4 regions of the Cytobacillus firmus genome follow, and region 3 is predicted to be linked to each of the others. Evidence: riboswitches for the same ligand, from Rfam matches in the RefSeq annotation. Region 3 holds a riboswitch; each other region holds the start of a gene.
The links. Region 3 has a riboswitch for S-adenosylmethionine ahead of NAF01_RS10535 (Na+/H+ antiporter NhaC family protein). Riboswitches for the same ligand answer to the same signal wherever they lie in the genome.

Region 1 (7,885 bases), 2.3 Mb from region 3:
CCCCCAAGTCTTCAATCACTTCTTTAAACACCTGGTCATATGTTTTGTTTAACAGCAGGTTATCTACTTGGTTTTGAAAAGCAATCACATTCAGCTTGGCTCCTGTTGCCAGGGCTGCGCCTTCTGCGACAGCTTTAACCTTCCTTGTTACCTCATTTAAACCTGTTCTGGTTGAAGCACGGATGAAGAATCTGGCTTTTGCATACTCAGGGATAATATTTGGTGCATCCCCGCCATGAGTAATAATTCCATGGATTCGCACATCATCCTTCAATTGCTGACGGAGAGCATTTATTCCGTTGAACAGCTGAATAACTGCATCCAGAGCATTGATTCCTTCCTCCGGTGAAGCTGCTGCATGGGCAGGCTTTCCGATAAATTCGAAGTCAAGCGGATCAACTGCCAGTGATGAACTGGTCAGGCGGGTATGGTTTGATGGATGAACCATAAGGGCGGCATCAATGCCTTCAAGCAATCCATGCTTCACAAAGCTTCCTTTTGCACTTCCATTTGGCCCGCCTTCTTCCGCCGGGGTCCCCAATACTACTGCTTCTCCTCCGGTCTCATCAATAACCTTGCTCAATGCAATGGCTGCTGCCACACTTGTCGTGCCGATAATATTGTGGCCGCATCCATGGCCCAGCCCGGGAAGGGCATCGTATTCTGCAAGGAAAGCAATGGACGGCCCCGGCTTAGCGGATTTTTTCCGGGCCAGGAAAGCTGTTTCATGACCGGCCACTGCCCGCTCTACATCAAATCCTTCCTGCTCAAGAATGCCTGAAAGCAAGCCCGAGGCAAAAAACTCCTCATTCCCTATTTCCGGGTTTGCATGGATCTGGTGGCTTGCGGAAAGGTAAAGTTCCTTGTTATCATCAACATTCTTCTTGATTACTTCTTTCAGTTCGGATAGTGCTTTTACAGGTGCCGTCATTATTGTTCCTCCTTTTATAAAGTGAAACTTCAATCAGTGGGGGTTTTCCTTATCCCCCACTGATTGTTAGTCGCGTTCTAGTGTCGCTAAGATCTCCGCTAGCGCTTCGATCAATCGACACTACGAACCCGATTGGTTCAACTAAGCCTCTGCCTGCGCGTCGGCAAGTTTCACTGTATCTCACCAATCGGGCCTTTACAGGCAGTTTGACCCCCACTTATCCTCCTTTGATTCCTCTGAGTCTTGAAGTGGGGGTCTTACTGCCCGTTAGACTGCGATAAATTAATTACCAGCCAATATCACTTAATGGGATGAAAGTCGGGATCATGCTTCCGTCATATTCTTTCGTGATGAAATCAGCTACATCATCTTCCTGGTAAAGTTCTGCAATTCTCTTAAGCGTTTTGTTATCCTTGTCTTCTGTTCTGACAGCAATGATATTTACATAAGGTGTAGCGGTTTCGCTTTCAATAAAAACTGAATCCTTAGTTGGGTTAAAGCCTGCATCTACAGCAATTCCGTTATTGATTACAGATGCAGAGACATCTGGAAGGGCACGCGGCGTCTGCGCTGATACCATTTCTACAAATTCAAGGTTCTTCTTGTTTTCAACGATTTTATTCAAGTCCAGATTTCCGTCATAGTCCTCGGATAATTTGATCAGGCCGGCTTCCTCCAGTAAAAGAAGGGCTCTTCCGCCATTAGAAGCATCATTTGGAATGGCGATCTTGCCGCCTTCCGGAATGTCTCCTACAGATTTTACTTTCTCAGAATAAAGACCCATTGGTGCTAAAACAGTTGTCGCAATCGGTGTAAGATCCATATTATGCTCTTTAATAAAAGTGTCGAAATAAGCGACTGTCTGGAATGCATTTACATCAAGATCACCTTCTGCAAGAGCAACGTTTGGCTGTACATAATCAGAGAATGTAACAACCTCAATTTCAATGCCTTCCTTTTCAGCCTTTTCTGCAATAAAGTCCCAGATGCGTGTATCTGATCCGCTGACGCCCAATTTAACCTTCTTTGTTTCTTCTCCGCCAGTTGTGCTTGAGCATGCCGCAGTGAACACAGCCAATGCTAAAATAATGAATGATAAAAATAGTTTTTTCATGATGTGTTTCCTCCTAAGTTATCTTCTTCTGATTTTTTTGGATAAAATATTTCCGAATGACTGCAGGCCTTGAACCATGACCACTAAGATTGCAACGGTAATCAGCATGACGGTTGTATCGAATCTCTGATAGCCGTATGTAATGGCAAGGTCACCAAGGCCGCCGCCTCCGACTGCCCCGGCCATGGCTGATGCTCCGACCAGACCGATTGTCGCAATGGTGAAGCCTAATACCAGCGAACTGAGTGCTTCCGGAATCAGGAATTTAAGGATAATCTGTCCCGGTGTCGCTCCCATTGCTTCTGCCGCTTCAATGACTCCCGGATCAACCTCAAGTAATGAATTTTCTATTAATCTCGCAATGTATGGTCCTGCATAAAAGACGAGCGGCACTACGGCTGCAGCAGTTCCAATCGATGTTCCGACAATCATTCTGGTGATTGGGATGATGGCTACCATTAAAATGATGAATGGGACTGATCTGAAAATATTAATAATGCTGTTTATAATGTTAAAAACAACGGTGTTTTCCAGCAGATGCCCTTTCCTTGTCACAACAAGCAAAATGCCAAGCGGCAGTCCGATAAGAGCTGAAAACAGCAAGGAGAATGCCACCATTTGGACCGTTTCGATTAAGGCTTCGATGATTTTTTCCTGGTTAACTAGCACGTGATGTCACTTCCTTTATTGAAACTTTTTCCTGGCTGATGTACTGAATAGCACGCCTGATTTCACTGTCCGGACCCTGGAATTCGACAATCAGGTTGCCAAATGGAGTTCCCTGCAGTTCAGTAATATTTCCAAACAGGACGTTGAAGTCGATATTAAACTTTTTGGCAACCTGAGAAAGCAGCGGCTGTCCGGCAGAGTTTCCGACAAAGTTGATTCTAAATACCTTTTGAAGCCCCTCCTGTTTTTCAATCACTTGCTTAATGGAGTCAGGTATTTGATCATTCATAACCGTGCTGACAAAGTTTTTCGCTGTTGGGGTTTTTGGTGAAGAAAAGACATTGAAGACGGTTCCTTCTTCAATAATTCTTCCTGCCTCTATGACAGCGACACGGTCACAGATTTCCCTGATTACAGACATTTCATGGGTAATGATCAGAATGGTAATGTTGTATTCTTTATTTATTTTTTTCAGCAGCTGCAGGATCGAGCTGGTTGTCTGCGGATCCAGAGCTGAGGTTGCTTCATCACATAATAGAATGGAAGGCTGTGTTGCCAGCGCCCTGGCAATTCCGATCCGCTGCTTTTGCCCGCCTGACAGCTGATCGGGATAGCTATTCGCCTTGTCGGCAAGCCCCACGAATTCTAACAGTTCATGGACACGCTGTTTTATTTCATCCTTAGGGATCTTAGCCAGTGTGAGCGGCATCGCCACATTGGCAAACACGGTTTTGGAGTTTAAAAGGTTAAAATGCTGAAAGACCATCCCGATGTTTCTTTTCACTTCACGAATTTCTCTTACAGATAAAGCCGTCAGATCATGTCCGCTGACAATGACCTTTCCTGAAGTCGGCTTCTCCAGCCAATTGACACAGCGGATCAAAGAACTCTTTCCCGCACCGCTGAAGCCGATCACCCCGAAAATCTCACCCTTATTAATCTTTAAATCTATTCCATCCAGAGCAGCTACCTGCTGACCTCCGCTTTCATAGACCTTCTTTAAATTCTGAAACTCTATCATACAGCATCTCTCCTTTGATGGTGTCAGGTACCAATACCACTTTAATGAACTGGTATAGGTGCCTGTCACCTTTTGTTATCTAATTATTCCTATGCGAAAACTAAGAATTATATCCTGAAATTTACCCCTTCCGTCAGAAGAGGTTTTTTGAAATCCTCTCCTTATCTTCCAGGCTTTTCGCCTGCTGGATTTGGCACAGTGCCTTCTGCCTGCTGCCGAAGCTTCATTGGGCCAGGTCCCTCTGCTTCTCTTGATAAGAATTATTCATATGTTTATGAATAGAATCTTGATGTATTTTTCCGCGTAAAACAAAAACCCTCTTCTAAAGAAAGAAGAGGGCAGCATTTATCAATGGTCCTCTTCTTATCTTTCAAGCAGTGCTTGCTGGATTTGGCACGGTACATACTGTCCGCTGCCGAGGTGTCATAGGGCCAGTCCCTCAACCTCTCTTGATAAGAAGATTTTTAATATGCGGTTGTTAATATGTTTATTACTTTACCATCTTAAAGAAAAGGATGTCAATCATATTTTTCAAATATTTTCACTTGATTCATTTTCATAAATTTCCGTAACTTTTTTAGAGCTATCTTTACGGTGAATAATCACCACACCTGCTAGAGCGAACATCCCACCCATAATGGATAACATAGCCGGCACCTCCCCCAGCCAAACCCACGCAATGACAAACGCCATTGCTGGAGTCAGATATAGAGAGCTCACCGCTTCAGACGCTCCCCCTATGGATGCAAGAAAAGCCAGGGCAATATATGGAATTACCGTCGGAAAAATCCCCAAATAGAGGACACTTAAAGTGGATTCGGCCGAAGCATGAAAGATCTCATTTCCGAGCCCGGGAATATAAACCAGCATAAAAGCAGTCCCTGCCCATACTGTATATGATGTAAATGACAAAAATCCGTATTTATTTAAATATTTAGTCTGAAACACGAAATAGATGCTTTCTGAAATGGAAGCAAGGAGGACGAATAAAGTACCGGTTTGGATCACAAACCCGCCTCCTGTACCAAGCGATATTAGTGCGGCACCCGCAAAACTGACAGCGGAACCAATCCACCTTACTCTTCCAAACCTTTCCCTTAAAAATAAAGCAGCCAAAGCAGCCGAAAAGATTGGAGTCATTGAGACAATCAAGCTTGCCGGCCCTGCGCTTACTGTTTTTTCCCCCATATTCAGTGCTGTATGATAAACCGTAAAACCAAGGAATCCCAGCATAAAAATAGCAGGAAGATCCCTTATATCCGGAAGGCGCATCTTCGTCACCAGTGCGAGGACACCAAGTGCAATGGAGCCAATTAATAGCCTGAAAAGGGCAAGGTGTTCCGGTGAGTACGATTCAAGCCCAGCCCGGATTCCCGGGAATGCGGATGCCCAGAGAATGATAATAGAACTATGCGCCCCGATAATCATAAATTTTTTATTTGCCATCTTCATCCCCCTTATCAGCATTTCCAGCCATTATCAGTGCTGCTTTTCAGGATAATCAATAACTGATACAATGTCCTCAACCAATTAGAAAAGAATTTTGCCAGCCAATTTCATAAAGGCGGTTATATGGATGGACAAAGCACAATTGCCAAAATATCAGCAAGTTATGGAAACGATTAAAGGAAAGATTTCCAAAGGAGAATGGCCAATCGGAAGTAAAATTCCAAGCCAGCGGAAACTGGCTGAAGAGTTTGGAGTAAACCGAAGCACCATTATCACTGCTCTGGAAGAACTTGCAGCAGATGGATTACTAGAGGGGAAAACGGGGGTCGGCACAAAGGTTATTAATAATACATGGACTCTGCTCTCTTCCAGGCAGTCTGCCAGCTGGAGCGAGTATATCGATACAGGGATACACAGAGCCAGCGAAAAAATCGTTCAGGAAATTAATGACTTAGAAATGGACCCCGCTTTTATACAGCTCAGCAAAGGAGAGCTTTCCCCAGAAATTTTCCCTGTACAAACAATGCAGAAAGTTCTAAAGGAAGCTGCTGATGAATTGAGTGAACTCGGTTATGAGGAACCAAAAGGGTTTTTGCCATTAAGACAGGCAGTCAGTGAGTATTTGGCAGCATCCGGAATCTTCACTTCTCCTTCCTCGATACTTATTGTTTCGGGAGGGCTGCAGGCACTGCAGCTTGTTTCACTCGGACTTGTGCAAAGAGGGGCACCCGTATTTCTGGAAAAGCCCTCTTACCTATATTCTTTACAGCTTTTCCGGTCTTCTGGCATGAATTTAAAAGGATTGCCAATGGATAAGGAGGGAATTATCACGAAAAGCATCTCTTTGAAGAAATACGAAAAAGGGAAATCCATTTTATACACGATTCCTTCCTATCATAATCCTACTGGAATTTTAATGACAGAAAAAAGAAGGAGGGAACTGCTTGATGTGTGCAGAATAGAACAGCTGCCAATTGTGGAAGATGATATTTACCGTGAGCTATGGCTTGATGAAAAGCCTCCGCCGCCATTAAAAGCAATGGACAAAAACGGCCAGGTCCTTTATATGGGAAGCTTGTCAAAAACATTGAGCCCCGGACTTCGAATAGGCTGGGTAGCAGCACCTGAACCTGTTATCGACCGGCTTGCCGATCTTAAAATGCAGACTGACTATGGTTCAAGTTCACTTTCACAAAGGGTAGCTGAAAAATGGCTGTCCACCGGCCTCTATCAAAAGCATATGGAAAATGTACGTGAGAAGTTAAGAATTCGTCGTAATACTGCCCTGGATGCATTAGATGCTCACTTGTCCGGGATAGCAGAATGGAATTCTCCAGAAGGAGGTTTTTTTATATGGCTGAAAGTACCGTCCAATATTCCAATTCGAAGTCTCTATCGGCAGGCTATTTCAAGAAAGCTGCTGATGAATCCAGGCAGCATATACAGTGACGGACCGAATCATTATATACGGATTTCGTATGCTTATGCCCCGCTGGGGGAACTGGAGGAAGGGATATTCATCCTTGGAGAGGAAATAAAAAAGCTCCTGTGATTATAGTACCTAACGAGGTATCCTTTTCGATTGGCATAGAGTGAAATTTATCCTATATGTCAATCTAAACATGTATTGTATAATGATGGAAAAGTGTCATTTTTCAAAAAAGGAGGGACAAAATGATTAGGACCGAGAATCCGGCAGATTTATTCGCGGACAAAGTCGAAGCGAGGAATATGCAGCTGGCCATTCAGCATTCCAGCGACGTAATTGCAAGAGTGACAAAAGAAGGCATTGCTTTATATGTCTCCCCTTCCTGCCTGCCCACACTGGGGTATTCACCGCAGGATTTTTACCGGAGCAGCCTTTACTCATACTGCCATCCAAATGACCGGGATCTTCTAAGAGATGCACTGGCCGAGCTCGAACAGCTTCCGCATAATCGGGAGACTTTTCGTTTCAGGCATAAGGAAGGACATTATTTGTGGCTGGAAGCCAATTTTTCAGTCATTAATGACGATAAAGAAATGATTTGCATTATCCGGGATATGACACAGAGAATTATCATGGAAGAGGAAATTCTTGAAACACAGGAGAAGTACCGTTTTTTGGTGGAGTACTCCAAGGATACGATCGGAATGGTGACTCAAAAGGGGATTTGGACCTATATCAACAATGAAGGGAAGAAGCTCTTCGGGTACACGAGCATCAAAGAGATGATCGGCACCTCCCTCCACGACTACACTCCTCCTTCAGATCATTCCACCCTCGATGATTTTCTGCAAACAAAGCTGAGCGTGAATTTTGAGCTTAATCTGATCCGGACTGACGGACAATTAAGAAAAGCCGAAGTCCAGCTGATTCCAACCACTTTCAAGAACAGAAAGGTCTACCAGATCATTATCAAAGATGTAACCGGACAAAAGAAGACTGAAGAAAAGCTGCAGAATGCTGAAAAACTTTCCGTGGTCGGCCAGCTTGCGGCAGGCATTGCCCATGAAATCCGCAACCCGCTTACAGCCATAAAAGGCTTTACACAGTTATTATACGAAGAACATAAGGACAATTTCGCAGAGGTTATTCTAAATGAGCTGGAGCGGATTGAAGGGATTGTCAATGACCTGCTCGTTCTTGCCAAACCTCAAATAACCGAAATGGAAGAAACCTGCCTGACAAACGTAGTAAAGAGTGTGATTACTCTTTTAA
Region 2 (7,885 bases), 540 kb from region 3:
TTGTACCCCCTACGGTCGCTCCAATAGTGTCAGCCAGCTCATGGATCAGCTGGAAGTTTTGAAGATCACCCATCCCTTTTCCGCCTGCAACGACAACATGGGCTTCAGCTAAGTTCACTTTTTTTGTGACATCTTTCACAATTTTAATCACCTTTGTGCGCATGTCATCTTCTCTAAGGGTAATCGGTTCCTCTATAACCTCACCATGCCTATCAGGATTCGCCTCCATTGCCTTCATAACTTTAGGGCGGACAGTAGCCATCTGCGGCCGGTGTTTTTTGCATAGGATGGTTGCCATTATATTTCCGCCAAAAGCCGGGCGGCTTGCTTCAAGCAGCCTTTTTTCCACTTCAACATCCAGCATGGTTGTATCCGCTGTCAATCCAGTACTGAGATCTGTGGCAACCGCGCTGGCTAAGTCTTTACCATTGGAGGTAGCCCCATAGAGGAAAATTTCAGGTTTATATTTTTCGGCAAGATGGATAACTGCCTTCATATAAGATTCTGTCCGGTAATCCTTCATTACTTCGTGGTCAATTACAAAAACCTGATCAGCACCATAGGCGATGACCTCCCGGCTTAAAGACTTAATTTCATACCCAAGCAGCACACCGGAAAGGGGAACATCAAGTTTATCTGCCAGCTTTCTGCCGGCCCCGAGCAATTCAAGGGAAACCCCCTCAATTTTCCCATCATTTTGTTCTATGAATACCCATACTCCCCGGTACTCATCCATCATGTAAATCCCCCCCTATTTATTACTGTTTGGCTGCAAAAGCTCACTTTTATCATTAAGAAGCTCCATCAGCTGCTGAATCTGTTCGTCTGCATTCCCTTCCAGCCTTTTTCCGCCTTCCGGCTTTGGAGGGGTAAACATTTTACCCACTATCGTAGGAGATCCCTTCAACCCCAGCTGTGTCCGATCTACACCTTCAAGGTCATTAACAGACCAGATAACCGGCTCATATCTGGCAGCTTTTATCATATTAGGCATAGGGGAATATTCTATGCTATTAATCTCTTTTTCAACGGTCAGCAGGCAAGGGATTTGAGCTTGAATTAATTCATATCCGTTCGTGATTTTCCTTTTGATCAGAATCGTTTTTTCACTTTCATTAACTTCAGCTACTTCGATCACATTGGTGACAGGCGGAATATCGAGCCGCCTTGCTATACCTGGTCCAACCTGGCCGGTATCTCCATCAATGGCATGCTTTCCGCATAGAATTAAATCCACAGGCATATCTTTTGAAATACGTTCTAAAGCTTTAGACAGAGCATAGCTTGTTGCCAGTGTGTCGGCACCGGCAAATGCACGGTCAGAAATTAAAAATCCGCGGTCCGCCCCAATTTCGATACTTTTCTTAATAACTGCCACGGCCTGAGGAGGTCCCATGGATAAGACTGATATGGTGCCTTTTCCCAGGGCCTTTATAATTTTCACAGCCTCCTGCACTGCATGAGCATCATAAGGGTTCAAAATGGCAGGAGCACTGCGCCGGTCAAGGGTATTGGTTTTGGGATTGATTTTAATGATTTTTGTATCAGGCACTTGCTTGACACACACAACTATGTGCATTTTTTACTTTCCCTCCTCTTAACTTAAAGCTTGTATGAGTATTGAGCATTTAAGAAATTAAAAAAGCTTTGTATTACGATATATGATTCTCTAAAGAGGCATAGTACTTCTTTAATGAATTAATATGTTTATTACTAGAATTGCAGCAGACTGAAAAAAAAAGAACCCTTCACGGATCCTTTTTGACTTCCTTTTTATATATGCTCAATAAATATACTCAGTTATTTTAATTATACAACTGCTTTCTTCCATGATAGAATCATTTCCCTAAATGAAACTCTCATACTTTTCTTTTGTTCCTTCTCCCGTTTAATAAAGCATTGATATTCAAAAATCAATTGATCGAGTTCCTGGCTGCAGCGAACCGTTTCCTGGCTAGCCATTCCGTTTTTTCTAGCCGTTTCTATCATTTTTTCCCTTTTTTGCTGGATTTCAGTCAGCAGCTGTATTCTTTTATTGCGCAACTTTCTTCCTCCTAATCCTATCCCTTTTATCCGATATAAATGTGTCTACTTGAAGCATTATTACAAGAATTTCTATAAATGTAAATAGATTCGCAATATTAGACAATCTTTTTCCCAATTAATTTTAATCGACAATAATCTCATATCAGCCCTATTGGCTTTCGACACCTTCTGCTAATTAAAACTACTTAAACCAACAGTATTTGATAAAAAACCTGATGTAAAAAAAATCCATTTATTATAGCGGAAAAATAAAAAACCCAATGCCGGAGCAATGGGTCAACAGATTATTGATGAACTTCCTTTTCTTCATAAATTGGCACCCATCCTTCTGCAGATACAAAGATTCGGATGGCTACTACCTTTCTGTCATCCTGCAGAGTAAAATAATGACGAATGTTTTCAGGAACGGATATTAAATCGCCGGGATTCAGGAAAACCTCAAAAAATTCCCCATCTTTTCCTTGTATAATAAAAACCCCGTTGCCGCTGACTATAAATCTCACCTCATCGTCTGTATGATGGTGTTCCCGCTGGAAATTTTGAAGAAGCTGTTCCAAATTCGGCGTATTGTCTGAAAGGGAAATGACATCCTGTGCCCTGTATCCTCTTCTTTCTGAAATATCCTTAATTTCTGCAGCAAACGTATCCAGGATTTCTTGTTTTTCATCATTGGAAAGCAAATATCTCTCCCGGAGGCTTTCAGGCAATTTATCTATTGACCATTGCTCATAAATAACCTCCTGTTTTTCCAGAAAAGAAGCAACTTCTTCCTGATTCCTGATTTCTTTTTTTGAATTTTGAAATACGATATATGCCAAACTGATCAACCCTCTCTATTAAAATTTTTTTCTGCATTATTTTGAACTATTGAATTACACTACTTTTGATAATTGTTTGGCTCTATGTTCCAGAAGCTTTAGCTGATATCGGAACAGAAATTCTGAAGCCTCCAGGATCTTTTTAGCCTCAAAAGAGGTTTTGCCCCATACTGTAATTCCGTGGTTTCTAATTAAAATTGCACCTGAATCTTCATGTACATGGGAAGAAAAACACTTTGCCAGCGCAGGAATATGCGCATAATTAGGAATAATCGGAATCCTAAGGACAGCATCCTCTTCCCATTTATCAAATGCTTTAATGAGCTCTTGTCCTTTAAAGGTTACTGCCTCCTGGTCGCCATAAATTTCTGAGATGACGTTATTATCAATTGTATGTACATGGAGACTGCATTCAGCTTCTGTTCTTCTGTATATTTCCGTATGCAGAAGTGTTTCAGCGGATGGCTTTAAATCGGTTTCGCCCACCGGCCGGCCAAATTCATCCACCAGCAGAAAGTCTTCTGCAGTCCGTTTCCGCTTATCCTTTCCGCTTGCAGTTACAAGGAATTGAAGCGGGCTTGCACTTACTTTAATAGCCAGATTTCCGCTTGTTCCCATAAACCAGTCCCTTTCCGCGAGCTCGGCTTTAATATCTGCAAGCTCATTCCATTTTTCCTCAAGTCTGCTCATACTGTCACCTCATTTAAATTTTTTAAGACTTCAATGCAATCATAGAACGTATCAAAAGAATTATGTTTAAGGTTCATTTCTTTGCTTTTCTCCAGCAGCAGGTCTCTTGCTATGACAAAGTCCGCCTGTTTTGCAGCCTCAAGGTCAGTTACAGAATCTCCTATTACCACTTTAAATGTGTCCTCATCCTCTAATTTCCTCATAATGGAAGGCTTGCAGCAGCCGCAACTATTTTCGCATTTTTCATCACAGCTATGGGGCCATAAAATTTTTATTGTGTCCCCGCTAAAATCTGAACCATTGCAGAACACTGCTTCAAAGGGTCCATACTTATCCAAAACGGGAGCTACAAAAAAGTCTATTCCCCCGCTCACTATATAAAGCGGTATATCTTTTTCTGCCAGATAATCGACAAACGGCTGGAATCCCTCTCTTATCTTTGCATTTTTTAAGATGAAATCAGTAAGATCACTTTTCAGATTGCTTGGGAGAAGGGAAAACATCTTTCCTACTCCCTCTTTAATAGAAATTTCCTGCTGCAGGACTTGATTTTTTATCCCCTCCCATGGAGAAGGAGCAAAATGCTCCATAATATTAATGATGTTATCTTTTTCTGTAATAGTTCCATCAAAGTCGCAAAATACCGCTATTTTAGCCATTCTGTACAGCCGCCTTTTTGTACCCCCACAAATCAATCGCTCTTTTTAATTCAGGGAAGTCTGATGGAGCATCGGCTAAAGAAGCTCCCTTTAAAGTTAAATCAATCGCCTGGCGGAATGCCAAACCGCCTCCTCTTGCCCCATCCGGGTGCCCGTGTACGCCGCCTCCGGCATTGATGACACTGTCTGTTCCGAAGTCTTCGAATAGCAATGGAACTAAACCCGGATGGATGCCGGCTGAGGGTACCGGAAAAGTTCTTTTGCAAAAATCCATCCCAGTCAGGCTATCCGCAATTGATAATGCCTGTGTTTTTTCAAGGGCTACTGACCCATAAGGTGATGGGAAAAGAGACAAGTCTGCCCCTGCATACCTGAGCAGTTTGCCCAAAAGCAAAGGATAGGAGATCCCATAAACACTTGAAGCTGAAAGGGCTCCGCTGACTGCAGGATGTGCCATGATAGGCAGTTCAATCTCATCATCTTCCCTCAAAGCCTGCAATACATCGAGCCCATAAGAGAATACATTGAAAAGAAGAAGATCAGCCCCAAGACTGGATGCCTTTCTTGCCTTATCTCTTAATTCAAACGACCTGCCTGTTAAATTTACAGCATATAAGGTCCGATGGCCCGTTTCTTCATAAACCTGTCTCAAAACCTTTTTTCCTTCCTTTATCCGCGCTTCTGACGGTGTAAGGCTGTTTTCAAATAAAATTTCATCGTCTTTTACAAGGTCTATGCCGCCCAAGGCCTGTTCCCGCAGCTGTGAAGTCAAAAAATCCATATCTTTGCCGAGCACTCCTTTGAAGATGCTCATCAGAAGAGGCCTGTCATATACATTCAATTTTCCCCTTAACCCTTCAATCCCAAATCGAGGTCCGGGGAAAAAATTTTTTAATTCATTGGAAAACTGTAAATCCAAAAGTTTAATCTTTCCGTCCAGTGACAGTTTCCCAAAGACTGTTGTTAATATTGCCGGTAAATCCGGACTAAAATTTACAGCAGGATAGGCGATCTTAATAATTGCTGCTGTTTCCTTACTTTCTGCATCTTTTGTAAAGGTTTCAACAGAAACGACCCTGCCTTTATGCTTCTCCAGCTGCTGCTTTTCAAGCTCCGGCAGATGGGTCCATGATCCCACCGTTAAACCTAAAGCAATTTCCTCCGCTTTTTTCTCCGGATTATGTTTTTCATCATGTATTAGGTACACTGCAATAATTTCGCTCATGAATCTTCTTCCTTTCAATATCAAAGAATGAGAAAAATAAAAAACCTCTTCAAATAAGAAGAGGTTAGCATAGCAATCTAACATCTTCTTATCTTTCAGCTATAAGCTGCAAGATTTAGCACCGTGCTTAAGTTTAAGTCGGTTGCCGGGCTTCATAGGGCTAGTCCCTCCGCCTGCTCTTGATAAGAAAACGAAATCTATTATTCAGTTAATTTAGAAATTTAATTAGAATTATGACAGTGCTTAATACATTTGTCAATTTAATTTTTGAAAAAATTAAAATAGATCTAATTTTTGTATTCGCCTTACCGCTTCTTTAAGTCTTTCTTCAGATGTCAGCAAACCGGCTCTCACAAATCCTTCTCCAAATTGGCCGAACCCATTGCCTGGTGCAACTGCAATATGCGCTTTTTCCAGGAGATACTCAGAAAACTCTTCAGATGTAAATGATTCCGGGACCTTAAGCCATGCAAAAAAGGAGCCTTGAGGAGCTTGTACATCCCACCCGATTTCCCTGAGACCGGAAATGAATGTATTTCGTCTGGATTCGTAGATCGAATTCAACTCTTTTACACAATCCTGTGAGCCTGACAGAGCAGCTGCCGCAGCTTCCTGAACAGCTCCAAACAAGCTGACGTAAAGATGATCCTGCATCAGGTTCAGTGCTGCAATAACGCTTGCATTTCCAGCGGCAAACCCTACTCTCCAGCCAGCCATATTAAAGGTCTTTGAAAGAGTATAAATTTCAATTCCGACCTCTTTTGCCCCTTCTGCCTGAAGAAAACTTACAGGTATTTTTCCATCAAATCCAATTCCGCCATATGCAAAGTCATGAACGGTGCAGATACCATGCTTTCGGCTCAATTCGACTGTTTCTTGAAAAAAATCAATGTTTGCCACTGCTCCAGTAGGGTTATTTGGATAATTAAGAAACATTAATTTGGCTGAATTAAGCTTCTCAGCTGGCAATTCACTGTAAACAGGCAAGAAGTTATTTTCCTCTCTCAGAGGCATTGTTAGCATTTTTGCTTTAGCAAGCGCAACTCCTGACCAGTAATCAGGATATCCCGGGTCCGGAACCAATACGCTGTCCCCGGGATTTAAAAGGCATTGAGGAATTTCAACAAGCCCTGCTTTGCCTCCAAAAAGGATGGCTATTTCAGTATCGGGGTCCAAATCCACATTATATTCCCTTTTATAAAAGTCAGCTGCTGCCTTTTTAAAATACGGGTAACCCTGAAAAGGAGAATACTTATGATTTTGAGGGTTTTCAGCTGCACTTTGAAGACGCTTGACAATATGCTCCGGGGTAGGCAGATCAGGATTTCCCTGTCCCAGGTTGATGACATCATGACCCTGTTCAAGCTTTTTCCCCACCTTAGCTGTCAATGAGGCAAAAAACTGTTTTGGCAGACCTTTTAATAGTTCTGATTGCGGATAATTAATCAAATTGATCACCTGCTTAAAAAAAATGATTGAAAATATAGTCACAAATGATATAACGTAAATGATAAGTTGTAAAGTAAAATTTAGAAAATTTCTATCTATCGGACTAATCATAACATAAGGAAAAGATGATTGCGGGGGAGTTAAATGAAATTAAAGGTTGCCTGTTTACAAATGGATATTACCTTTGGAAAACCTGAGAAGAATTTTATAGCGGCTGAAGCCATGATTCATAAAGCGCTCAAGTCTAATCCGGAAGTTTTGGTACTTCCGGAGCTTTGGACGACAGGCTATGATTTGACCAGATTGGATGAAATTGCGGACCAGGATGCAGCCTTCGCACTGGCTTTTTTGAAAGAGATCGCTCAAAAAAATAAGGTTCATCTGATTGGCGGTTCTGTTGCAAAGAAAACAGCTGAGGGCATTTACAATACGCTGCTGATTGTAGATAACAATGGAGACCTTATACATGAATACAGCAAGCTGCACTTATTTAAGCTTATGAATGAGCATCTCTATTTGAAAGGAGGGTCAGCCAGAGGAGAATTTTCTCTGGACAATAGAAAATTTGCAGGAATGATCTGTTATGATATCCGTTTTCCTGAGTGGATACGGACCCATACAGCGGAAGGGGCAGAAGCTTTATTCGTAGTAGCACAATGGCCATTGGCCCGGCTTTCCCATTGGCGTACACTTTTGATTGCGCGCGCCATTGAAAACCAATGCTATGTCATTGCATGCAACCGTTCCGGCTCTGATCCTGCTAATGTCTTTGCAGGCCATTCGATGATTATAGATCCTTGGGGTGATGTGCTTGCTGAAGGCTCTGAAACCGAAGAAATCCTGCATGCTGAAATTGACCTGGATAAAGTGAAGGAAGTCCGCAGCTTAATTCCGATTTTTGATGACCGCAAACCGGATTTTTACCGTGGATGACATTGCAGAGGACCCTGTCAGGGCCCCTGCTTACCCTTCTATTTTTGCCCACATTTCAGGAGGGT
Region 3 (7,885 bases):
ATAAGCTTGGGAATTATTACGCTCGAAAAAGACGGAATAGTTTGATAAAATGCTATCAAAGACGCGCAGAATAGTTGACAATCATTTCTATAAGTGCTAAATTTGAATCAGCCGTTATGCATCGTGTTATATTTTGCTAGCTGCTTTTTCAACCGTTAGGCAATGGTCTGGATGAGTAATGAACGTAAAGTAATAAGCGTGTATATGGTGAATTTACACATGGCTTTTTCTAGCCAATAGGAGGATTTTTTTCATGAAAAACGGTAAAGTAAAATGGTTCAATGCTGAAAAAGGTTTCGGATTCATCGAAGGTGAAGACGGAAACGACGTATTTGTACATTACTCTGCTATCCAATCTGAAGGTTTCAAATCTTTAGAAGAAGGCCAAGAAGTTTCTTTCGAAGTTGTTGAAGGTGCACGCGGACCTCAAGCAGCTAACGTAACTAAACTATAATCGACACACCCATACAAAAACAGCCTGGCCATTAGGTCAGGCTGTTTTATTTTGCGCTAACTTGAATATTCCTCCACCAGTTCCATACCCTATTAGAAAAAGGAAGGTGTATCCAGATGAATTTTGCCTGGCAATCAGTGATTCTGGTTTTAGCAGGAGTTTTGCTTTTACGTGTAGCAGGCAGGAAGTCTATTTCCCAAATGACGCTGGCGCAAACGGTAGTTATGATTTCCATAGGTTCCATTATCATTCAGCCTATCATTGAGACAAGTGTATGGAAGACCATCGTGGCTGCTGGAATCTTTGTTGGATCACTAATTATAATGGAATATTTGCAGGTGAAATACAATTTCATTGAAAAATTTATTACAGGCAAATCCAAAATAGTGATTGAGAATGGGAAATTAAAAACAGCAAATATGAGGAAATTGCGCTTTACAGCAGATCAGCTGGAAATGAGGCTCAGAACCAACGGTATTACTAAAATTTCAGATGTTAAAATGGCTACACTTGAGCCAAATGGACAGCTTGGGTATGAATTAATGGATGATGCAAAGCCTTTGACAGTAGGAGAATTTAAAAGGCTGATGGGAGAAATAATTTTGCAGTCACCCGTTCAGCCTGCTCATCAAGCATCAGATGATATTTTTCAGGAGCTGAAAAAGGGACATTCCCTGCCGAATTCTAATGATCTTCACTAGTTTTTAGCCGCATTGCGGCTTTTTATATTTCAACTTCCGTCTTTCCCCTTTAAGCATTATTCAAATTCCAATTCCATTAAGAAAAAAGTACTTGAAGTTTAGCGAGTTTCCTGTATAATTTTCAAACGTGAGTTATTTTAGAATAATTTAATACTATTCACTTATCAAGAGAGACGGAGGGGCTGGCCCGAAGATGTCTCGGCAGCGGGCTCTGCAGAGCGCTGTGCCAAATCCAGCAAGCATTGATGCTTGGCAGATAAGAAGAGAACGATTGATAGATCAAGATCTCTTCTTGCTTGAAGGGGTCTTTTTATTTTGCTTGGAAAATCCATTATTAAAGGAGAATTCAATGAAAAACAGGGGCAATCCATGGGCTTTATTGCCGCTAGCCGCTTTCCTGCTTATTTTTATTGGCAGCGGTATAGCAACTGGTGATTTTAACAGCATACCAATTATTGTCATTGTATCCGCAGCAGCCGGAATTGCGCTCGCAATGAATAGAAAAAAGCCATTCATGGAAAAAGTAGAGATATTCACAAAAGGGGCTGGACATCCTGATATTATATTAATGTCCATCATTTTTATCCTGGCAGGGGCTTTTTCCGCTACGGCTAAAGGAATGGGTGCGGTTGATTCGACTGTGAACCTTGCACTCTCTTTTATCCCGCAGAATCTGCTCATGGTCGGAATTTTTATCATTGCATGCTTTATTTCATTATCGATGGGAACATCAATGGGGACAGTTGTTGCTCTTGCTCCAATTGGTGTAGCCATTTCAGCAGAGACAGATATTACAGTAGCTCTAGCCATGGCAGCAATAATTGGCGGTGCAATGTTTGGCGATAATCTTTCTGTCATTTCTGATACGACGATTGCAGCGGTCAGGACGCAGGGAACGAGAATGACTGATAAATTCCGTGTGAATTTTTTAATCGTACTGCCTGCTGCAGTTCTTACTGCTATAATTCTTGCAATTTTAACAGCAGGTCAGGAAAGCGTCGTGACCAGCGGAGATTTCAACTTCTTAAAAGTAGTCCCTTATCTTGGCGTATTGGCTGCAGCTTTGTTCGGCATGAATGTTATTCTTGTGCTTAGCGGGGGTATCCTTCTTGCAGGCCTGATTGGAATTGCTGACGGCAGCTATACGTTTGTTTCATTCCTGCAGATGATTGCTGAGGGAATGGCCGGTATGCAGACCCTTGCGATTATTGCCATCCTCATTGGCGGATTGGTGGAGATCATCCGGGTTAATGGAGGAATAGATTACTTGCTTCACATGGCTACCAGCAAAATAAAATCCCGCAGGGGAGCAGAATTTGGTATTGCGTCGCTTGTCTCTGTGACCAATCTATCTACAGCCAATAATACTATTGCCATCATTATTGCAGGGCCGCTTGCCAAAAAAATTGCTGACCAATATGAGATTGACCCGCGTAAATCAGCAAGTATACTTGATATATTTGCCTGCTTTGTACAAGGGACTATCCCTTATGGAGCACAGATGCTCGCTGCTTCGGGGCTCGCTGCCATTTCGCCGGTGAGCATCATGGCATATTCCATTTATCCAATATTAATTGGCATTTTCGGTATTATTGCCATTCTGATCAACTTTCCTAAGTTAAAAAGCAATAAATGAGAGAGCCTGCCGGGCTCTTTTTTCTTTGAACAATGCTGTGTTTTAAAAATAATTGATGATATAATTAGAACGAATGTTCTGTGAAATGTTACTGAGCCTCTGCCGTTTTTTGATTTGGTATAATGGTAATATTGCAGAAAGTATCTCAGGCAAGGAAAAGAGGGTGTAAGATATGAAATTTATCCATACAGCTGATTGGCATTTGGGCAAGCTGGTCCATGGTGTATATATGACCGAAGATCAGCGCCATTTTTTGAATCAATTTATTGATGTGGTAGAAGAAGAAAAGCCGGATGCAGTCGTAATTGCAGGAGATTTATATGACCGGTCCGTACCTCCCACTGATGCTGTAGAATTGCTGAATGAAATTCTTTTTAAAATAAATGTAGAGCTTAATACACCTGTGGTTGCCATAGGAGGAAACCATGACAGTGCAGAGAGGCTGTCATTTGGAAGCTCCTGGTATAAGCAAAGCAAGTTCTACTTGTCTGGAAAACTGTCAAATGATTTTAAGCCCGTACATATTAATGGTGTGAACTTTTTTCTGGTTCCGTATGCTGAACCCGGAATGGTCAGGCATTTGCTTGATGATGACCGTGTACACTCCCATGATGATGCAATGAAGGCAATTGTGAGCAGAATTGAAAAGGACCTGAATCATAATGAACCGAACGTTCTTGTAGGACATGCTTTTGTCCTGGGTGGTTCTACCAGTGATTCGGAGAGGACCCTTTCAGTCGGCGGAACAGGCTGTGTCCATTCAAGTTCCTTTGATCCTTTCTCTTATACAGCACTGGGGCATTTGCATAGTCCTGATGCCATAAAGCATGAAAAAATTCGGTATTCTGGCTCCCTCTTAAAATATTCTTTTTCAGAAGCCAAACAGGAAAAATCGATTTCAATTATAGAAATGAAGGAAAATGGCGAATTTGATTTGCGTACCCGTTCACTGAAGCCCCAAAAAGACTTGAGAGAAATCGAAGGGCATTTAGATGAATTGATGGATCCAGCATTCTATGAAAAACAGAATCTTGATGACTACCTGAAAATCACCCTTTTTGATGAAGGCGCATTGCTTGATCCAATTAATAAGCTGAGACAGGTCTACCCGAATGTTCTTCATCTGGAAAGAAGAATTGCCGTTACAGATTTGAAGAAAAAAAGCTCATTCTTATCGATGAAGGAAGAGAAAAAGTCGGAGCTTGATCTGTTTAAACAATTCTATGAACAAATGACTACTTCTGAGTTTACAGAAGATAAACAGCAAGTAATGACGGATGTGATTGAAAAAGTGCTTAGGGAGGAGGCCCTGAAATGAAGCCATTAAAATTAACGATGCAGGCATTCGGCCCCTATGCAGACAGTGAAAGCATTGATTTTACCCAACTTGGAAATCGGACCATGTTTGTCATATCCGGAAAGACGGGTTCAGGCAAGACCACTATTTTTGATGGCATCAGCTATGCCATTTATGGAAAGGCAAGCGGAGAAGATCGAAATGGTCCTGAGCTTCGGAGTCAGTTTGCCAAAAATAATACACTAACCGAGGTTTCCCTGGAATTCTTTTTAAGAAATAAACGGTATCATATTATAAGATCTCCTCAGCAGGAAAAGAAAAAAGAGCGGGGCGATGGGACAACAACAGTAAGTGCAAAAGCAGAACTGTATATATATGATGAAAATGGAGAGCAAAAGCTCCTGGCTTCAAATGTCAGGGATGTTGATGAAAAGATAAAAGAAATTATGATCATTGACAGCAATCAGTTCAGGCAAATTCTGATGATTCCCCAGGGAGAGTTCCGAAAGCTCCTGACTTCTGAAAGCAAGGATAAGGAAATCATTCTGCAGCGGTTATTCCATACTCAAATATACAAGCGCATCGAAGAAAAACTTAAAGAAGATGCAACTGAATTAAAAAGAGCGGTAGAAGAACAGATTAAATTGCGAGATCAATACTTTAATCATGTGCAGCCTGTATACAGCGGGGAGCTGAAAACGTACCTCGAAGCAGGAAGTGTTAATGACACCCTGCTCTTGCCGCTCCTAGCAGAGGAAATTAAGGAGATGGCAGAAGGTCTTGCCGAGCTGACAGAAGCAGGCAGGAAAAAGAAGGAACAGAGAGATCATCTTCAGCAAAAGCTCTATGAAGCAGAAATGGTGCTTAAACAGCTGAAGATGAAAGAAGAGCTTAAGCAACGGAAAGAAGAGCTTGAAGAGCTGAAAGACCAATATACTGTCAAAGAGAATGCCATCGCTCTCGCCCACAAAGCAGCACTGCTTAGTCAGCAGGAGCAGCTCTGTCATGAACTGAAGAAAGATCTGGATGCAGCACATGCTGATATTGAGGGACTTCAGAAAAAAATAGGCACTCTTGAATCTCTGCTAAAAGAAAAGCAAGAAAAATGGGAATCTGAAAAGAACCGGGAGGAAGAAAGAAAACAAGCTGCCGAACAGGTCAATCACCTGCAAAGTATGAAAGAGGATATTCTCTCTTATGCAAAAGTGGAAAAGCTTGTCCGTTCTCTTGAAAAAAATCTTGAAAACCTCAGGCTTCAAAAAAAACAGAAAGATGAAGCCCTCCTAAAAGCTGATCTGCAAATAAAAACACTTGCTGCAGAAAAGCAGGACATTGAAAAGAGCAGGCTCGTACAGTTTGAGAATGAACGAAACCTGGAGAAACTATCAGACGAAATAGAACGGCTTCAAAGATATGAAGAGCTTCATAAAGAGCATCTCTTATCACTGAATGCATTCAGCAAGAAAAAAAGTTATTTTGAGCAGACTTCGTCCAGGCTGACTGACGCCAAACTGCTTGTAGATGAACTGGAGGGCAAATGGCTTCATGGACAGGCATCAATCTTGGCTGACAGGCTTCAAAACGGAGAGGCATGTCCAGTCTGCGGCTCAGAACACCATCCAAATCCAGCTGTCTCTCCTCAAGATATTCCTGATGAAAAAGATCTGAAGGAAGCAAAAAAACAGGCAGCTGAAATGGAAGCAGAGAAAGCGAAAGCAGAGTCTGCATTTTATGAAGCTCGGTCTCAGCTGAATTCCAGTGAAAGTGGATTAGCGGAATTAAAAGCCCAAATACAGAAGCACCGTCCTGATTTTAAACCTGAAAGTCTGCTTGTGCTGAAAAATACACTTGCCGATCAAAAAAAGGATTTGCTGACACTTGATGCAGAACTGAAGGAGAAATCTTCAAGACTGGAAAACTGTACAGTAGAGTTAGAAAATTCACAGGAGATGAAAGAATCTCTGGCTGCAGAAATTGACCTTCTGCAAAGCCAAATAAATGACGCTGCCATTATGCATGCGGAAAAGAGAAGCAACTTAGCGAGGATGACGGACACAATTCCTGAAAACCTGCGGTCTGTTGAAGCTTACGAGTCAAGTTTTAAAAAAGCGGCTGAAAAACTTGAAATTATGCAAAGACAGCTGGAAACTGCCCAGCAGAATTATCAAGATGCAAAGTCGGTTCATATGGCAGAACAGGCAAAGCTCGAGACACTTCAAAAGCAGGCTGTTAAAAACGAGCAAAAGCTTGCAGCTGCAAGGCAGAATTTTGTACAGCGCATGAAGGACCAGGGCTTTGAAGTATACGGAGAATATCGGGATGCCAAAAAATCAGAAGATCAAATCAGGCAGCTTGAAGGTGAACTTCGGGAATATCGGGAAGAAGTCCGTTCTATTCAAGACAGATACGCTGAACTGGTGGAACTCTTAGAAGGGATTGAAAAACCTGACATGGAAAGCTTGCAGCTATTATTGCAGGAAACCGATGATCAATTGAAACAGCTGCAGGATCAATATACAAATCTGTTTATGAAGAAAAAGCAAAATGAAGAGACTTTGCAAAAAATCAAAGAAATCAATGAAGATATGAAGACCCTTGAGGAAAGGTATAAAGTAATCGGACACTTATATGAAATTTCCAAAGGGCAGAACACTTACCGTATTACTTTTGAACGTTTTGTCCTGGCGGCATTTTTAGATGATATACTGAGGGAAGCCAACGGACGTTTATCGAAGATGACCAGCGGGAGATATATGCTGCTTCGAAAAACAGACCGTTCAAAGGGCAACGCACAAAGCGGCCTGGAATTACTTGTGTTTGATCAATACACTGGGCAGGAAAGGCATGTTAAAACTTTATCCGGCGGGGAAAGCTTTAAAGCCGCGCTTGCACTTGCTCTTGGTCTGGCAGACGTGGTGCAGCAATACGCAGGAGGCGTATCTCTTGAGACGATGTTCATTGATGAAGGATTTGGGACACTAGATCCCGAATCATTGGATCAGGCAATAGAAGCATTGATCGAAATTCAAAGCAGCGGAAGGCTAGTAGGTATTATCTCGCATGTTCCTGAGCTGAAGGAAAGGATAGATGCGCGTCTGGAAGTAACTGCAAGCCAGACAGGAAGCCGAACACAGTTTCAATTTTTAAATTAGGATTCAGAGGAAAAAGGATAGACCTCCTATCCTTTTTCCCATACTATTAAAGTTGGTGATGACTCTTGAGTAAGAAAGTCGTTTTATCATGGAGCGGCGGCAAAGACAGCTGTCTGGCTCTGGATGTTCTGGTAAAACAGGGGTATGAGGTTGCATGTCTTCTGACAACGGTTCCGCAGGAAATTGGCAGAACCTTTGGGCATGGGGAAAAAAAGGAATTAATCCAGCTTCAGGCTAAAAGTTTATCCATACCTGCAGAGTTTATTTATTGTACCTTTGAAGATTACTCTGAACGTTTTGTGAGTGATTTAAGAAAAATAAAAGATACATATGGGATTACAGGCATTGCATATGGGGATCTTTACTTGGATGGACACCGTGAATGGGGAGAAAAAACAGCGGCTGAAGCAGGATTGGATGCGGTATACCCTCTATGGATGGAGGAGAAGGATAGTCTTAAGGCTTTAAAAGCCTTTGTGGTATCAGGCTATAAAGCCAAAGTCATACGGGTTCTGGAAGAGGTATTGGACAATTCCTGGCTGGGCAAAGAACTTGATTATGACTTTGTAAGCAAAATAGAAGGTGAGCCCGTATGTCCGATGGGTGAATCAGGTGAATATCATACATTTGTGTATGACGGTCCGC
Region 4 (7,885 bases), 1.4 Mb from region 3:
AAGTAAAGGCTGCTTATTGTGCTGCTGTATACCTATTCATTTTCTTTCGTTCATGTGTATTATTTTATTTAAGGGGAGGTATGTGTAAATGAAAATTGAGCGCTTATCAAATGGAAGAGTAGAAGATTTTTTAAATTACTGCAGGCTTCATAAAGGAGCAGTCGATTCTTCCTATTTATATGAAGATGATTTAAAACAATTTCAGAATACTGAAGAGAACCCAGCCTATTTAGCAATTGATGAAAACGGGAAAGTAAAAGCAGCCGCTTCCTTGATTATGGATGAATATGCGAAACGCGGGCGGAAATCAAGATTCCGCATTTTCCACTCTGAGATTGAAGATATTGATGTTTATAAAGGCTTAATGAACCAATTGTTGAAGTATAAAGAAGGCTACGATAAATATTTTATATTTATACCACTTGATAATAAGAAGCTGCAAAGCAATGTATCACAATTACAATTTACAGCAGAACGGTATTCGTTTATCCTTTTACGAGATCATTCACCGGTTGCGTCAGTAAATTTTCCGGAAAACTATGAAATCAAAAGTTATGAATCAGGGAAGGACGAAGAAATCTGGTGTATGGTCCGAAACACTGGTTTCGCTAAGCTTAAAGGGAGCGAAACACCAATGAGCCCGGACCAAGTAAAGAAAATGATGGCTTCTGATGACTATCTCGATGGCGGGGCCATGATACTCTACCATTATGAAAGGCCGGTTGGAGTGGTGAAATGTTCCGACGATGAATATGATGATATTCAGACGATGAATATCGGGTCTCTTGCCTTGATTCCAGAGTACCAAGGTAAAGGATTAGGAAGAATGCTCCTGCGGAAAGCTCTGCAGTTTGGATTAGACCAGTCATACAAACAAATATATTTATCTGTAAATGGAGAAAATGAGCAAGCAAAATCATTGTATTTACAAGAAGGATTTAAAGAGGCAGAAGGCTTTGTGTGTTACTCTTGCCATTTTTAAATACTTAAACAAAAATATGGCAGTCTGGAATTTTAACAAGAGGTTCCGGCTGTTATTTTTTTCACTCATAATGTTGCAGCCCACTATTCAATTCACTCCATAACTTCTGGGTTCCATAGAATAATGAGCTTTCGTACCCTGAAAAATAAGAGCCAGCGATTTATTCTTTAAATGATAGCCCTTCTTCTTCTAAGGAGGTTCTCATAATAGGCAGGGAAGCTGGTCCAATACCATGAAGTTTTAATATTTCTTTTTCTTTGTAATTTGATAGTTTTTCCAATGTATCTATTCCTTCGAATACCAATGCATTCCTTGCAGGAGCACTGAGTTTTGAAAGGAAGCCACTTTTGGGTTTATTCTCTTTATCACAGGCAGGGCAGCTTTTACACTCACTAGTTTTGTAAAATTTATGTCCCTTTTCACAAATCCTTAAACTTTTACCTGCTGCCAAGATAATTCCTCCAATCCTAGTCTAATCCTGTATTATCTATTATAAATCGTATATTCATTTTATAAACTATTCGTATTTACCGCCACCCTATTCATGACTTCCCTTTTCATTTAAGCTTCCCGATTGGTTAAAAAAGGATCGGCTGTAATGAACAGCCGATCTTTGAAATTCAATTTATACAGATGCTGCTGCAGCGTATTTTTCTTCTAGTATCTTCTTTAGGAAAGCAGCTAATTCGAGCATGCCATACTTACCGGCTTTCGCTTCCGCATCTGAATTATAGTTTGTGTTTGTATTAATATCATATGTAAAAATGTCACCTTCAGCATTTCTGATAAATTCGATTCCAGCGACTTGAATATCATTCCTGGCCAGAACCTCTTTATATTTTTCCAAAGTTTCGTCTTCAAATTCATCAATGATCTGGAACTTAGGCTTTTCTTCAACCTCTTCTCCTACGGGACAAAATAAGTCGCCAATCTGGCAGGTATCCGCCGGACAAAGTTCAAATCCTTCAGAAGTATCAACCCGGACAGCATAAACAAATCTGCCCCCAACAAATTCGCAGCGCGTGATATAGCTTTCAGGTGATTGAATATATTCCTGAATAAGAGTAATGCCATCTACCGGTTCTTCGAAGGAAGGGCCTTCCACATAAGATTTTAAAGCTTCAATACTATGGAATAATTGAACACCCAGACCTTTGCCGGCACGATTATGCTTTGTGATAAACGGCTGTCCGGCAAATGCTTCGGCTGCCTTTAGGATATTTTGTTTTCCAGCCGCTGCAATAGTTTTTGGAGTCCTCACACCAGATTTATTTAACTCCAAGTATTGTAAAACCTTACTTACTTCCAGCTTTAAAGCGTTCGTTCCATTAATCACCGCACGGTCATGTGCTTCAAGCCAGGCCAATACTTGTCCGGAAAATTCAGCCGCAAAACGGTGATCACGTGTATGAGAAGAAGCACTCATACGGCTATAGAAAATACCTTCCGGCGGTTCTGCCGATAAATCCAACGTTCCTTCGTCTAAATGCCATTCTTCATAAGGAACACCCAGTTCCTCCAATCTTTTTGTCAAATGGACTGTCCACTCACTATTTTCATGTATAACGTATACCTTGCTCACTATTCAGGCCCCTTTCTAGCTCTTTATTAAACTGCGTTTTTGTTCCACTAACGGCATAACGGTCTTTGCGAAGCGTTCCATTTCCTCCAGCTGAGGTGAAAATTGCAGCAACAGCAGGTCCAGCCCAACTTCTTCATATTGCAGGATCCGATCAGCAATTTGTTCTGGTGTTCCTACTAGATTTGGACGCAGACCTCTATTGGAAACAGAGTAATCCTGCAGCTGAATCTGCTGCTCCAGATGTGACTTTGTCGTGAAGTCCTTAAAGCCGGCATAACCGCTGGAATCCTTCACAGTCGTGATTTTTTCAAGCTCAGCGAGTGCCTCTTCTTCTGTCTCACGGCAAATAACATACGCTGCCATTCCGAATGAGCTGAATGGCACATTGCCCGCTTGTTGACGCCTCGCCTTCATATCGGCTATTTTTGTCTCAATCTCTTCTACCGTTCCGCCGTGCATCACATAAGCATCACATTTTTCGGCAATGGTCTGCTTGCCTTTTTCACTTTCACCGCCTGCATACAGAATCGGATTAGGCCGCTGAACAGGCTTAGGAGCAAGCTTTGTATCGTTTAAGTTGTAAAATTGGCCGGAATAACTGAAGGTATCTTCTGTCCATAACCCTTTTAACACATCAATGAACTCCTCGGTGCGGGCGTAACGCTCATCATGTTCTGTAAAAACACCGCCATACTGGCGCGCTTCTTCGGCCCACCAGGCAGAAACAACGTTAAGGGTAAAACGGCCATTGCTGATTTGATCAATATTAGCGGCCATTTTTGCTGCTACTGCCGGATTATGAAAACCGGGACGAATCGCGGTCATAATTTCAATTTTCTCTGTCACTGCGGCAAGCGCGGCAGCCGTGGACCAGGCTTCAAGAGAATCATGGCCCGGTCCTTTAATATCATTTAAATATAATTCCGCGATTAACGTAGTCGAGTATCCCCATTCTTCTGCCGACTGAATGACGTTTTTAGCATACTCAAAGGTTGGCGGCATACTTTCATCTTCGACATTCCGCAGCCATCCTCCAAAAATCGGCAGCCAGAAACCATATTTCATTTTTCTTTCTCTCCCTATCTTTCAAATATCTACTTTTCTTATCATTTAAGTAGGATTTACAAACAACTAAAAAACTCTCCTCCAAAGAAGAGAGTTTTTTATACTCTCTTCTCATCTTTCAAGCGATGCGCTTGCTGGAATTGGCACAGTATTCATCAGAACCTGCTGCCGAGGTTTCAAAGGGCCAGTCCCTCCACCTCTCTGGATAAGAAGAAAAAACTATTCAGCTTTTTAATTATTTAAAGTGATAATAATTTATATAGATCAAATTGTCAATTAAATATTTCTAAGCTCTAAATATTTTTAATACGCTTTATTTTCCCACAATACTTGCTGCAACGTTTTTAAAGTAAAGCACCCTTTACTTAAAGTGTATTTCAATCTTTTTTACGTTCTTCTCTTTCACACTCCCGAAAACTGTTGTTTTATTAAAAATATCAAAATACATTATATACTCAAGAGTCTTCCGACATTATGAATTCTTGTGAATATTTTCCTATTATAGAGCTAAAATATCCTTAAATATACTTTATAAGGGTGACTCGGTAAATGCCGGATAAGCGACTTGAGCAATTTGATCATATAGTGAGAATGGGAAAAGAGGGACAAGAGGCTTTAAATAAGTATTGGTTAGATTTTGAGCTTTATACTTCATTTGAATACTGGTTAATGGCATCTCTTCTTATAGGCCCTCTTATCTACCTATTTTTTAAAATTGATAAAAACAAAATATTTTTCTTTGGTTTCTATGGTTACAGTATTCATGTAATATTTGGATATATCGATTTGTTCTCAAAAAATTCAGGATATCTAAATTATCCTTTCCCAGTGATCCCCATGCTGCCAGGGTTAACCCTTGATTCGAGTTTCGTTCCTGTTACTTTTATGCTTGTTTACCAATGGACGATAAACCGGGAAAAGAATTACTATCTGTATATGATCATTACCTCTGCGGTTATGGCATTTATCTTTAAGCCGGTTCTGTTCGCAATAGGGCTAATGAGGCTTTATGGAAACACAAATTATATCTATCTATTTGCTGGTTATTTAATTGTCATAACGATAGCTAAATTTATCATGAGTGTGTTTTTGTGGACAGAGGCTAAATACAAAAAAGGATAAATGGATTTACATTCATCCTTTTTCCTTTTTAGCCAACCTGGACTTTGAGTTTTAAAGAAGAAGCTGCCTGGTTAAGCAGCTGTTTCTGGGTTTGCGAATCTTTATATTAATAACTGCCAGACTGAACGCTGCAGCTGTGTTTTTCATTAGAATCAAATTACCTTACTTTTATTAACTGGATTTACATCTTTCTTATATTTCATAAGATCCAGCACTTTTATAATTCCACTCAATAATCTTCTCTACAGAAAGTAAAAGAAAATAGAGTAATTAAAAAATCTCGATCTTCGGGGAAGGATAACTCTAAGGTTCTTAATTCCTCGAGACTCTTCCAGTCAATGTCATAAATTAGTTGATCAGGATCCTGAATGGCTGCTTTTCCTCCAATAATCTCCACTTCAAAATATCTTACTTCCCCGCTGCAGCTCACTTTATTGAAAATAGGCTGTATAACCTTCACCTCAAACCCTGTTTCTTCCCTTACTTCCCTGATGCAGCATTCCTCAAACGTTTCTCCTTCTTCCAAACCGCCTGAAGGAACAGACCATCGTTTCGGTTCGTCTGCTGCCCCCTGCAATACCATTAAAACCTTATCCCCTCTAATGCAAACTCCCGCCGAGCCAAGCCACTTTTGCATTTTAACTCCCCCATATTTCTTACTTTCGATAACTATTCAACACTATTAGTGCTATTTCTTTCATGAAAATCCTCAAGTGCTTCTGCAGCCAGCTCTAACGCTTTTATTCTTCTTTCCAAAAGTATCCTCTGGGGACTTCCATCTTTTAATTTGGCATAAGCGCTCTCTATTGAAGGTATTAAACCACTAAGAACTTTGCTGGCTTCTGCTAAATCCTCCCCGTTATAAGGATGGGGCCGCTGATTCCATACATTCTCCAGGACAGCCAAGCCGATGCAGCATGCTTTGTACCGCTTTTCTACCAGAGTAGTATTGGCACCTTTCTCAGTCATCTGAGTCAGGGCCTTTCCAAGTTTACCGATTGTCGATTGAAAGGATTTGATGGATTCCAATTTAACTGCATTTGATACGTTTTCCATGATAGGCGCTGTCCTCTCTTCATTTTGTTATAGTTTATATGACTTAATCATTCTATGTTCTATTAAAAAGCACTACACTAAGCAAATATTCCGCATCTTTCCCAACTCCACAAATCAAAGCGGATCCTCGCTGATATTGCCAGGGCAGACCTATAAAATAGAGCCCACATATTTCAGTCACTCCCCTTTTATGTACCGGTTTTCCTTCAGCAGAGACCACACCATCTATATGAATCCAATCGTATGAGGGAACAAAACCCGTAGTCCAGATGATACTTTCGAAGTTCCTCTGAGTCCCATCTCCAAAGAGAACTTCTGTACCACTGACCTGTAAAACTTTTGGCTTTACATCAACCTTTTTATTCTGAATGAGTATTTTCAGCTCTTTTCCAAAAATCGGGTCCTTCTGTTTCTGAAACCAGCTGCCTTTAATCGTATCTTTCCCCGCAAACAGCAGCCCGAGTTTTTCCAGCCAATAAAAAATGCTTTTCCCCAGTATTGTTAAGGGTAAAAATTTCATGTGATGTCCAGCAGCTATTGTGACTTTGCGAGCTTTGGCCAGCTCCACAGCAAGCTGCGCACCTGAATTGCCGCCACCCACAATCAATACTTCACCACCTGGCACTTCTTCCGGGGATCGATATTCTGAAGAGTGAAGCTGGAAAGCACCTGTTCCATCTTTAATAAGAGGAGGTATATAAGGTTTTTGAAATGCACCAGCTGCGATGATAACTTGTTGAGCTTTAATGATACCGCTGTTAGTCTCTATAATAAATGAACCGTCTGGCAGCTTATTCAACTGAGTGACGTTCGTATCCAGCATGACCGGAAGATCAAAATGCGTCACATAGTCATTCAGATAATCTGCTATGTCATCCTTCGTCGGAAAATCCTCTGATGGACCTCTCATTTGCAGTCCGGGCAGACCGCTATACTGGCGCGGAGTAAATAAAACAAGGGAATTGTATCTTTGTCTCCAGGAGTCCCCAATCCCACCGTTTTTTTCTATTATCACAAAGGATACCTTCTCTTTTTTAAAAAAATATCCCATCGCTAATCCGGCTTGACCACCGCCAATAATGACAGCTTCATACTTTTTCATGGCCATCGCTCCCCGCGTTACATTCAAATATACATTTGAATATTATTATACATAATATCCAGAAAAAGGAATACGATTTCTCAAAAAAAGAGCCGCCTAATGGCAGCTCGATAGCAGGTAATAGCCTGCAGCAGATCCTTTTATGTTAATTGCATCGTGGTAATGCAAGTAGCGTCATCCTTAAACGTTGAAATTTCCGATTCTGATGCTTTTCCATCATGCTTAATCTTTATTTGATAAGTTTTGTCTCTTGGAAGCCATAAATCGAAAAATCCATTAGCCTGGGTTTTGATCGTATCATCCAAAATCACATTGCCTTCCGAATCCTCAATATATACATCAAACTCTTTTTCAGCCAGTTCACCTTGACAACCTGTCAAGCTATGATTCGTTCAAGGGTGCGTTTCATTAGCGTAAGGGGCAATCGATACGAAGAACTCTTCTTCCGGCAGATCATAGGATAATTCTTCTCCGTCCGATTCTTTAACGATCAGCTGCTCTGAGCTAATGGAGGCAGATCCGGTCTTTATGTTTCCAACGCTGTAATCCTTCACTAATGCTTTGATGTCTTCAGTCTCTGAAACAGCATCATCCTTGGAATCTGCTTGTCCACATCCAGCTAATGCCATAGAAATCAGTGAAGCAGCAAGAACCAATTTGATCTTCATCATTTTCACATCCTTATTCTGTCTTCTTCTCTTACTATACCAAAGTACTATAGCAAATAAATATGAACAATTTATGAAAGCTTCCAAAATAAAGTGTCTGGCAGAACAGCAAAAGGGCCCGCTTCTTTAGCGGGCCTTACAGAGCTACCTTACAAACGTAAGTTTACTTTCCTTCCCATGAGCTTCACTTGGTCTGCCTTCCGCTTTTCCAAATACGATGCTTCTGCCGCAGATGGCTTCCACATCTTCTTTATCATGCGTCACCATGATACAGGTCATGTTTGCCTTTTTCAGTATCATCAGAAGCT

Region 1: it holds a riboswitch for S-adenosylmethionine, as region 3 does, so the genes downstream of both, NAF01_RS22180 (methionine ABC transporter ATP-binding protein) here and NAF01_RS10535 (Na+/H+ antiporter NhaC family protein) in region 3, are expected to answer to the same signal.
Region 2: it holds a riboswitch for S-adenosylmethionine, as region 3 does, so the genes downstream of both, NAF01_RS07950 (2,3-diketo-5-methylthiopentyl-1-phosphate enolase) here and NAF01_RS10535 (Na+/H+ antiporter NhaC family protein) in region 3, are expected to answer to the same signal.
Region 4: it holds a riboswitch for S-adenosylmethionine, as region 3 does, so the genes downstream of both, NAF01_RS03595 (LLM class flavin-dependent oxidoreductase) here and NAF01_RS10535 (Na+/H+ antiporter NhaC family protein) in region 3, are expected to answer to the same signal.

What each region holds. Positions count from the first base shown of each region.
Region 1 covers NZ_CP098323.1:4,383,422-4,391,306, forward strand. Annotated here, with positions in the region: gene NAF01_RS22165 (M20 family metallopeptidase) at 1-931, opposite strand, end outside; gene NAF01_RS22170 (MetQ/NlpA family ABC transporter substrate-binding protein) at 1,218-2,045, opposite strand; gene NAF01_RS22175 (methionine ABC transporter permease) at 2,064-2,714, opposite strand; gene NAF01_RS22180 (methionine ABC transporter ATP-binding protein) at 2,704-3,735, opposite strand; SAM riboswitch class I at 3,894-3,995, opposite strand; SAM riboswitch class I at 4,096-4,194, opposite strand; gene NAF01_RS22185 (DMT family transporter) at 4,267-5,181, opposite strand; gene NAF01_RS22190 (MocR-like pyridoxine biosynthesis transcription factor PdxR) at 5,312-6,736, shown strand; gene NAF01_RS22195 (PAS domain-containing sensor histidine kinase) at 6,859-7,885, shown strand, end outside.
Region 2 covers NZ_CP098323.1:1,523,512-1,531,396, reverse strand. Annotated here, with positions in the region: gene NAF01_RS07980 (electron transfer flavoprotein subunit alpha/FixB family protein) at 1-739, opposite strand, end outside; gene NAF01_RS07975 (electron transfer flavoprotein subunit beta/FixA family protein) at 752-1,579, opposite strand; gene NAF01_RS07970 (aspartyl-phosphate phosphatase Spo0E family protein) at 1,810-2,043, opposite strand; gene NAF01_RS07965 (1,2-dihydroxy-3-keto-5-methylthiopentene dioxygenase) at 2,331-2,864, opposite strand; gene NAF01_RS07960 (methylthioribulose 1-phosphate dehydratase) at 2,919-3,554, opposite strand; gene NAF01_RS07955 (2-hydroxy-3-keto-5-methylthiopentenyl-1-phosphate phosphatase) at 3,551-4,213, opposite strand; gene NAF01_RS07950 (2,3-diketo-5-methylthiopentyl-1-phosphate enolase) at 4,206-5,438, opposite strand; SAM riboswitch class I at 5,524-5,627, opposite strand; gene NAF01_RS07945 (pyridoxal phosphate-dependent aminotransferase) at 5,715-6,887, opposite strand; gene NAF01_RS07940 (carbon-nitrogen family hydrolase) at 7,032-7,820, shown strand; gene NAF01_RS07935 (DUF2087 domain-containing protein) at 7,851-7,885, opposite strand, start outside.
Region 3 covers NZ_CP098323.1:2,063,283-2,071,167, forward strand. Annotated here, with positions in the region: gene NAF01_RS10525 (cold-shock protein) at 254-454, shown strand; gene NAF01_RS10530 (DUF421 domain-containing protein) at 571-1,155, shown strand; SAM riboswitch class I at 1,314-1,418, shown strand; gene NAF01_RS10535 (Na+/H+ antiporter NhaC family protein) at 1,505-2,791, shown strand; gene NAF01_RS10540 (exonuclease SbcCD subunit D) at 2,964-4,109, shown strand; gene NAF01_RS10545 (AAA family ATPase) at 4,106-7,240, shown strand; gene NAF01_RS10550 (Dph6-related ATP pyrophosphatase) at 7,306-7,885, shown strand, end outside.
Region 4 covers NZ_CP098323.1:664,726-672,610, reverse strand. Annotated here, with positions in the region: gene NAF01_RS03610 (GNAT family N-acetyltransferase) at 89-982, shown strand; gene NAF01_RS03605 (RNA polymerase alpha subunit C-terminal domain-containing protein) at 1,143-1,433, opposite strand; gene NAF01_RS03600 (ATP-grasp domain-containing protein) at 1,608-2,564, opposite strand; gene NAF01_RS03595 (LLM class flavin-dependent oxidoreductase) at 2,580-3,629, opposite strand; SAM riboswitch class I at 3,738-3,841, opposite strand; gene NAF01_RS03590 (hypothetical protein) at 4,179-4,751, shown strand; gene NAF01_RS03585 (NUDIX domain-containing protein) at 4,981-5,388, opposite strand; gene NAF01_RS03580 (hypothetical protein) at 5,421-5,807, opposite strand; gene NAF01_RS03575 (flavin-containing monooxygenase) at 5,860-6,909, opposite strand; gene NAF01_RS03570 (CueP family metal-binding protein) at 7,050-7,577, opposite strand; gene NAF01_RS03565 (ABC transporter ATP-binding protein) at 7,722-7,885, opposite strand, start outside.